2 regions of the Lacticaseibacillus sp. 30 genome follow, and region 2 is predicted to be linked to the other one. Evidence: predicted binding sites of a transcription regulator. Region 2 holds the regulator's gene; the other holds the start of a gene.
What was found. Region 2 encodes HrcA, which represses chaperone genes, less so after heat shock. Its sites were predicted from a motif close to TTAGCACTCNNNNNNNNNGAGTGCTAA; they were not measured.

Region 1: the regulator HrcA is predicted to act here: its motif matches at 2,153-2,179, upstream of ACWPAB_RS09965 (ATP-dependent Clp protease ATP-binding subunit).

Annotation. Positions count from the first base shown of each region.
Region 1 covers NZ_JBSOQX010000014.1:14,353-19,004, reverse strand. The annotation lists gene ACWPAB_RS09965 (ATP-dependent Clp protease ATP-binding subunit) at 1-2,051, opposite strand, end outside; gene ACWPAB_RS09960 (hypothetical protein) at 2,271-2,462, shown strand; gene ACWPAB_RS09955 (phosphocarrier protein HPr) at 2,606-2,872, shown strand; gene ptsP (phosphoenolpyruvate--protein phosphotransferase) at 2,872-4,599, shown strand.
Region 2 covers NZ_JBSOQX010000003.1:175,000-179,651, reverse strand. The annotation lists gene dnaK (molecular chaperone DnaK) at 1-1,526, opposite strand, end outside; gene grpE (nucleotide exchange factor GrpE) at 1,556-2,146, opposite strand; gene hrcA (heat-inducible transcriptional repressor HrcA) at 2,323-3,369, opposite strand; gene hemW (radical SAM family heme chaperone HemW) at 3,532-4,652, opposite strand, start outside.

The sequences.
Region 1 (4,652 bases), on a different contig from region 2:
GGATTGTAACCGAGATTAACCAGCTTTTCCTTAACCGGATCGGTAACATGAATCGTCAAGCCCTGATCCTTGATGTTATTGTTGGTATCTTGAATCATCAGTGACACAATCTTCAACAAGTCGTCTTTAGACAATGACTTGAATTCAACGATGTCATCAAAACGGTTCAGGAATTCAGGCTTGAAGTAATTACCAAGCTGATCCAGCACACTGTGCGTCTTACCGCTTAAAGCTGCGCCAAAACCAACGTTTGCTTCGGCATCGGTTGAGCCAGCATTGGATGTCATGATAATGATCGTGTCCTTGAAGGAAACGGTACGGCCTTGAGAATCAGTCAATCGGCCGTCATCCAAGATCTGCAAGAACATATTCATCACATCTGGATGGGCTTTTTCAATTTCATCTAACAAGATGAGGCTATAAGGATTTCGGCGAACTTTTTCAGTTAATTGACCGGCTTCCTCATAGCCGACATAGCCTGGCGGTGACCCGATAAGCTTAGAGACACTGAATTTCTCCATGTACTCCGACATATCAAACCGGATCATGGCGTCTTCAGAACCAAACAGCTCTTTGGCAAGCTGTTTAGCCAGTTCAGTTTTGCCGACACCTGTTGGGCCGACGAATAGGAAGGACCCAATCGGCCGACCGGACTTGTTAAAGCCGATCCGGTTACGACGAATAGCGCGAGCAACTTTATCGACTGCTTCATTCTGACCAATGACATGCTTTTCAAGGTCGCCAGCCAGATTCTTCAGCTGTGCTTGCTCCTGAGCCTTCAGTTCACCGACTGGAATGTTGGTTTTTTCTTCAACAATCTGTTCCATATCTTTTTCGGTGACAGTCGGAATTTCATTTTCAGGCAGATTAGACTGTTTCTTAGCCATATCTTCTAACTTAGTAACTTGGTCACGATAGAAGGCAGCTTTTTCGTAATCCTCCTGCTTCAGAGCAGCTTGCTTTTGCTTCTCGGCGTCGTCAATCTTGGTCTTGATCGTTTCCGGATCGACAGTGGCAATGGTCAGATTCTTCCGGGAACCTGATTCATCCAGAAGGTCAATCGCTTTGTCAGGCAAGAAACGATCTTGAATGTAACGATTGCTCAAAGTTGCAGCTGCTTCAATGGCGGCATCTGTATATTTAACATGATGAAAATCTTGATACCGCGGCTGCAGGCCTTTTAGAATCTTAATCGTCTCTTCTACAGTTGGCTCCTCAACGAGGACTGGTTGCAGACGACGAGCAAGGGCTGAATCTTTTTCAATTTGACGATATTCATTGCTAGTAGTGGCACCAACGAGCTGCAACTCGCCACGTGCTAATGCTGGTTTCAGAACATTGCCGGCATCCATACCGCCTTCAGCATTGCCAGCGCCGACGATTTCATGGATTTCATCAATAAATAAGATAATGTTCTTATTCTTTTTAAGTTCGTCAATCAATTGTTGCATACGTTGTTCAAATTGACCGCGAATGCCAGTTCCTTGAACTAGTGAAACGACATCGAGTCGGATGACATGCCGATCTTGAAGTTTTGACGGAACATCGCCATTAGCGATCTTCAATGCCAAGCCCTCAACAACAGCAGTCTTGCCGACACCGGCTTCACCAATCAGGACTGGATTATTTTTTGTTCGGCGGTTTAAGATCTCGATCACCCGTGAAATTTCTTTGTCACGACCAATGACCGGATCAATTTGACCATTCCGTGCTTGTTCAGTCAGATCAACGCCGAATTGTCCCAGCAGTCCCTTGCCACGGTTGCCATTGCGGCCGTTATTACCATTGCCGCCACGGCCTGCCTGAGTTGGCGGGGTCTGAGCATTTGGTTGTTGCGGTTGATCCATTCCCTGATTCATCGCACGGAAAATATCATCTAAGCTGCCGAAACCAAATGGATCGGTTGCATCAGTTGGTCTCATATTTCCTCCTGCTTGGTTCTTGAGTAATTGATAACAGTTTTGGCAGAGATTAATTTCCTGTCGAGTGCCATTAACAACGGTTGAAAGATGAATAGTGGCTGGATTCTTATGACAGTTTTCACACAGCATTTTGTCACAACCTTCCTATCTGTTTAGGTGCCACGTGCAGTCGAAAAAGGTTTGACCTTTCTTGACCTATGGCAATAGTATACACCCACATTTCTGGAATGCAAGCACTCTGCCACTAAGAGTGCTAAAAAGTTGCAAAAATTTCAGTGACAGCAAGCACTTGCGCTTTTTCCTTACCAGCTTTTATGCTACTCTTATTAGGTGAGGTGAGGCAAATAGATGACTCAGGATTACGTCGCTTTAATAGATGAGTTAAAGACTGGTCGGCGGGACAAAATCACGGTGACGCCAGAAACGTTCATGGCGTTTCGCGCGGCATGGACGAATTATCCTGATCGTGAAGAGATCGTGGGAATGGCTAAACGTGATGGTGTCATTGAATACCATTATCGATCAGTTGATTCTCGTTAATATAGGCGCCAAATCTGATGTGGCGCTTGTGACAAGCTTCAAAAAATGGTAAGGTTTACATGAATTGTTTTGGGTACGAATGCGCACACAAACTATTCGGAAAAAAACTAGAAATCTAGTTAATACGAAGGAGCAGATCAGTCATGGAAAAACGCGAATTTAATATTATTGCAGAAACCGGGATCCACGCACGTCCGGCAACCTTGTTGGTACAGGCAGCAAGTAAGTTCAACTCAGATATCAACTTGGAATACAAGGGTAAGAGCGTTAACTTGAAGTCTATCATGGGCGTCATGAGTTTGGGTGTTGGCCAAGGTGCCGATGTTACCATTTCTGCTGAAGGTGCAGACGAGGCTGATGCTATCGCTGCTATTACAGACACAATGAAAAAGGAAGGCTTGGCTGAATAATGGCTGAACATTTGAAGGGAATCGCTGCTAGTGATGGGATCGCCACAGCGAAGGCCTATTTACTGGTTCAACCTGATTTGTCATTCCAAAAAAAGACGGTTGATGATCCTTCAAAGGAAATCGATCGCCTGAAGCAGTCACTTGATCAAAGTAATGATGAGTTAAAGGTTATTCGAGCAAAGGCCGCTGAATCGCTTGGCGAAGAAGAGGCTCAGGTTTTTGATGCGCACATGATGATTTTGGCTGATCCTGACTTTACTGGTCAGGTAGAGACTAAGATCAATGATGAAAAAGTCAATGCTGAGCAGGCTTTGAAAGAAGTCTCCGAATTCTTTATTAAGACATTCGAAGGTATGACCGACAATCCATATATGCAGGAACGTGCGGCTGATGTCCGCGACGTGACAAAGCGGATCATGGCACACTTGCTCGGTCGCAATTTGCCAAATCCAGCATTAATTGATGAAGAAGTCGTTGTGGTTGCGCATGACCTGACCCCTTCGGATACCGCACAATTGAATAAGAAGTATGTCAAAGCATTTGTCACGGATATTGGCGGTCGGACTGCGCACAGTGCGATTATGGCACGTTCGTTGGAAATCCCGGCTGTTGTTGGGACAGATGACATTACCAAGAAGGCTAATAACGGTGATCTTATTTCCGTTGATGGCTTAACTGGTGAAGTTGTTGTTGATCCGACCGATGATGAAGTAGCTAAGTTCAAGCAGGATGCTGAAGCATTTGCTAAGCAAAAAGCTGAATGGGCTCTTTTGAAGACGGCCAAATCAATCACAGCTGATGGCAAACACTTTGATGTTGCTGCCAACATTGGCACGCCAAAGGATCTTGATGGTGTGCTGGCAAACGGTGCTGAAGGTATCGGTTTGTATCGGACAGAGTTCTTGTACATGGATTCTGCTGAATTACCAACTGAAGACGATCAATTCGAGGCCTACAAGAAGGTTGTCGAAACGATGAGTCCGAAGCCTGTTGTTGTTCGGACGATGGATATTGGCGGGGATAAACATCTGCCATATTTGCCGCTTCCTGAAGAACAGAACCCATTCTTGGGTTATCGTGCGATTCGGATCAGTCTTGATCGCCAAGATATCTTCCGGACACAGTTGCGCGCCTTGTTGCGTGCATCTGCCTTTGGCAATCTGCGGATCATGTTCCCTATGATTGCTACCATTGCTGAATTCAAGCAAGCAAAGCAGATTTTCACTGAAGAAAAAGATAAGTTAGTCAAGGATGGCGTCAAAGTATCTGATGATATCCAACTTGGCATTATGATCGAAATTCCTGCAGCTGCAGTTTTGGCTGATCAGTTTGCTAAGTACGTTGACTTCTTCTCCATTGGTACAAATGACTTGATCCAGTACTCTATGGCCGCTGATCGTGGGAACGAGCATGTTTCCTACCTGTATCAGCCATACAACCCATCCATCCTTCGCCTAATCAAGCATGTGATTGATTCGGCACATAAGGAAGGCAAGTGGGCCGGTATGTGTGGCGAAGCTGCTGGTGATCCAATCATGGTACCACTGTTGCTTGGTATGGGTCTTGACGAATACTCAATGTCCGCAACTTCTGTCCTTAAAGTCCGTAGCTTGATGAAGAAGCTTTCGACAGCTGATATGGCTAAGATGGATGAAATTGCTTTGAACCAAAATATCACTAATGATGAAAACGCTGATCTGGTTAAGAAAACAACTGGTCAGAAATAAACTTTCATTATCAGAAAGAGGCTATTGACTGAATAAGTTGACGGCTTCTTTTT
Region 2 (4,652 bases):
TCATTCTTTAAGTCGACTTCTTCTTTACGCTTTTCGTCGGCATCGGCGTTTTCTTCGGCTTCCTTCTTCATCCGTTCAATTTCTTCATCGGACAAACCGCTAGAACTCTTGATGGTGATGTTTTGCGACTTGCCGGTGCCAAGATCCTTCGCAGAAACCTGAACAATGCCGTTCTTATCAATATCGAATTTAACTTCGATCTGAGGTACGCCACGTGGTGCTGGCGGAATATCCGTCAACTCGAAGCGACCAAGTGTCTTATCGTCAGCTGCCATTGGCCGTTCCCCTTGAAGTACGTGGATATCAACGGCTGGTTGACTATCTGCTGCAGTAGAGAAGACTTGACTCTTTGAGGTTGGAATTGTGGTATTACGATCAATCAGTTTGGTGAAGACACCGCCCATGGTTTCAATCCCAAGAGACAGCGGCGTTACATCCAACAGCACAACATCCTTGACATCACCAGAGATGACCCCGCCTTGAATGGCAGCACCAAGCGCAACCGCTTCGTCTGGGTTAATGCTGTGGTCTGGGTCCTTGCCAGTCCACTGTTTAACTGCTTCCTGAACTGCTGGTGTCCGAGTTGAACCACCATTTAAAATAACCTTGTCGATGTCAGCGTTGGTCAACTTGGCATCCTTCAAAGCATTTTCGACTGGGATCTTGGTCTTGGCAACCAGGTCAGCGGTCATTTCGTCAAACTGTGCCCGCGTCAAGGTGCGTTCCAAATGCAACGGGCCATTAGGGCCAGCAGAGATAAATGGCAAGCTGATCTGTGTCTGGGTAACCCCGGACAGATCCTTCTTAGCCTTTTCAGCGGCATCCTTCAGCCGTTGCATCGCCATTTTATCCTTGGACAAATCAATGTTGTTGTCTTTCTTAAATTCAGCAACTAGCCAGTCGATGATCTTGTTATCAAAATCATCACCGCCCAAATGGGTATCACCATTGGTCGACAGCACTTCAAAGACCCCGTCGCCTAATTGCAGAATGGAAACATCAAATGTCCCACCGCCAAGGTCATAAACCAGAATCTTTTCGTCCTTGTCGCCTTTGTCCAAGCCATAAGCCAAGGCAGAAGCGGTTGGTTCGTTGATAATCCGCTGAACATTCAAACCAGCAATCTTGCCGGCATCCTTGGTGGCCTGCCGTTGGCTATCATTAAAGTAAGCCGGTACGGTGATAACGGCGTCCTTAACTGGTTCGCCAAGATAATCTTCAGAGAACTTCTTGATGTATTGCAAAATCATCGCAGAAATTTCCTGAGGGGTGTATTCCTTATCGCCAACCTTGACTTTGTAGTTAGCTTCACCCATATGGCGCTTAATGGAAACAATCGTGTCTGGGTTAGTGATCGCTTGGCGCTTGGCCACTTCACCGACTTGGATTTCACCATCTTTAAATGCAACAACAGATGGCGTGGTCCGATTGCCTTCAGGGTTGGTGATAATTTTTGGCTGATTGCCTTCCAGAACCGCAACAGCTGAGTTGGTAGTCCCTAAATCAATACCAATAACTTTACTCATAGTTTATACCTTCTTTATTTTCAGATTAATTATTTTGCAACGACAACCATAGCAGGACGCAACACGCGATCCTTGAGGTAATACCCCTTTTGCAATACCTGCGCGACTGTGTCAGCTGGATGTTGATCATCCGCCGCGACCGTTTGAACGGCTTGCTGGGTATTGGGATCGAACTTGTCCCCGGCACCATCAATGGCAGTGATACCGTTTTCCTTCAAAGCGCGTTCCAGATGATCGTAAACCATTTGAACACCCTTCTTCAGGGAAACTGCACTGTCATCTTTGGCCTCGGTTGCAAGCGCCCGTTCGAGATTATCAACAACTGGCAAAATGGCTTTAGCCAACTTTTGCCCATCATATTTCAACAGCTTTTGCTGCTCTTTCTCGAAGCGAGCATTCATATTTTGAATTTCTGCAGCGGCACGCAGGTATTTATCTTCAAAGTCGTCGCGTTCTTGCTTCAACTGCTCGCCGTCATGTTTACTGTTCGAAAGTTGTTCGTTAAGATCCGCGATACTTTCTTGTAAAATATCTTCTTTTAACGAAGTCTCTTTCGTATCAGCAGACTTTTCAGCTTTCTTTGCGGCGTTTGCTGCATGCTTTGCTTTTTGTTCTGCCATGGTATCCTCCTTTAACGCGTTTCCTGACGTAAAAGCCTGTCCATAAGAAACACATGCACAATGCCCAAAAAAGACCATTGCATTTGTGCGCCGATTTCTGAACGTGTCAGTTCACGCTATTCTTTAAACGCATCAGTTGGCTTAAAAACACCAACTGATGCTATTTGCTAACATGATTATTGATCAAAGTTGGCATAGTAGTCTGTCAACCGTTTAGCTAGCTCTTCGCGAAAAACGTCGAGCAAGCCGATCATCTTGGAGTACGGCATTTGCGTCGGTCCCAAGAGGGCGATCATACCGGTACCGTGACCACCAACATCATAACTAGCAGTGATCAAGCTGAGGTTCGCTAGATCAATAGGTTTTAACTCTGGACCCAGTCGCACTTGAACCGGTGTTTGGCGGATCGGGCCGCCCAGCAACTCAGTCAGATCGCCGTGATCCGCATCGATCAACGACATGATCTTTTTCAGCTCGTGAATATCCGAATCGCCAAGGTAATCCATCAAGTTCAACCGCCCACCAACATAAAAACGTTCAGAGGCAGCTGACTTTAAGACATTGCCAAAAATATCAAGGAAGCCGTCTGGGCTGGTCAAATACTGCATTAGCATGGACGGGACATCCGTCCTCAGCCGCTGTGCTACCTGAACCAATGGCAACCCGACCAGCTGATCATTCACAATTCTGATGGCTTTTTCAAGTTCATCGGAAGAAATGGACGGCGGGACGGTGAACACCTGATTTTCGACATTACCATTATTCGTGACCAAAATGGCCATGACTTGATGGTTACCTAGTGGTACGAGTCGGAACCCAGTGAGCTTAATATTGTTGACTTCCGGACCGAGACTAATGGCGGTGTAGCTCGTCAGATTTGATAGAATCTGCGCGCTTTGTGCCACAATTTCGTCCATTTTGCTGTAACGCTGGCCAAGCTCCTGCTTGATCGTTGCCAAATCATGGCGAGAGACGCGCACGGGTTCAACAAGATGATCAAGATAGTAGCGATAGCCTTGTGTCGAAGGAACTCGACCTGAACTGCTATGGGTCTTGGTGATCAGACCGGCATCTTCCAGCGCTGCCATGTCGTTGCGGATCGTCGCAGAACTGACGTGAACCGGCAGCTCTTGCATTAACGTCTTTGAGCCCACCGGCTGGCCACTTTCAGTAAACAACCGGATGATCTCTTTTAAGACGAGCAATTGCCGTTTCGTCAACATTTTCTCACCTCACCTTTAGCACTCGTTTTATATGAGTGCTAATACAATGAATAATATACCAAGCGAGGTTAGCAAAGTCAAGGTACGATTGCTAGATTGTGAACGTTTCTAGTGAAAATTATGGCAAGTGCATTTTAACAACACAGCCGTTTCTTTTAGCACTTAAACAAGCGGCTCATCAATCAAGAAACGTTGAAAAACTTCGTTGCCAAGGAACTTGCCTTTGTTGGTCAGGCGAATGTAGCCATCTTGGCGCACAACCAAACCTTGACTGACCAGTTCCGGCACAGTTTCACCATAAATGGCGTCAACTGTCATGTGGTAGCGATCATAAAACCGCGCTTCACTGACCCCCTGCATCGTCCGCAAGCCTAGAAACATTTCTTCTTCGATCTGTTCTGACTGTGGCACCAAATGATGTTCAAGGACCGGCAAGTGGTCAGCATGTAATGGTGTTAAATACTGCTTAATAGGACCATAGTTGTGGTAGCGATCACGACCAAGATACCCAAACGCACCAGCACCGAAGCCAAAGTACTTGTCATTACGCCAATAAAGCAAGTTATGCTCACACTGGTACCCGTCTTTTGCAAAATTACTAATTTCATATTGATGTCGGCCATGTGCTTCCATGAGATCGATCGCATCTTGATACATATCGGCCTCGACGTCTTGGGTCGGCAAGCGCAACTTGCCCTGTCGCATCAGATTATAGAAGATCGTTTTACGTTCCAAAATTAGGGAATACGTTGAGTAATGCGGCAGATCCAGTGCCAACGCCTTTTGCAAACTGGTCAGAAAGTCATCGCGGCTTTGATCAGGTAGTCGAAAAATCAAATCAATCGAAATATTATCAAACCCGACTTGACGGGCGTTAGCAATGGCAGTGTAAACATCTTTTGCTCGATGTATCCGGCCAATTCGGCGTAATACATCATCATTAAACGATTGCACGCCAATCGACAAACGGTTGACATCATAATCATGTAGCACTTGCAACTTTTCGGTCGTGAGCAAGTCATTGGGGTTGGCTTCAAAAGTAAACTCCCCTTGATCAAAATGTAGGATATCGTGAATACCCTGACACAATGTAGCCAATTGTGTCGGTGTCAGCGTGCTGGGCGTGCCACCACCGACATAAACCGTCTGAATTTTTTCTTCAGGATGTTCGGCCATCACCATCCGCATTTCTTTTAGCAGCATGGCCACATAATCATCAACTGGCTGGCCTTCGATGAAAACTTTGTTGAAATCGCAGTAGTAACAAATATGTTCACAAAATG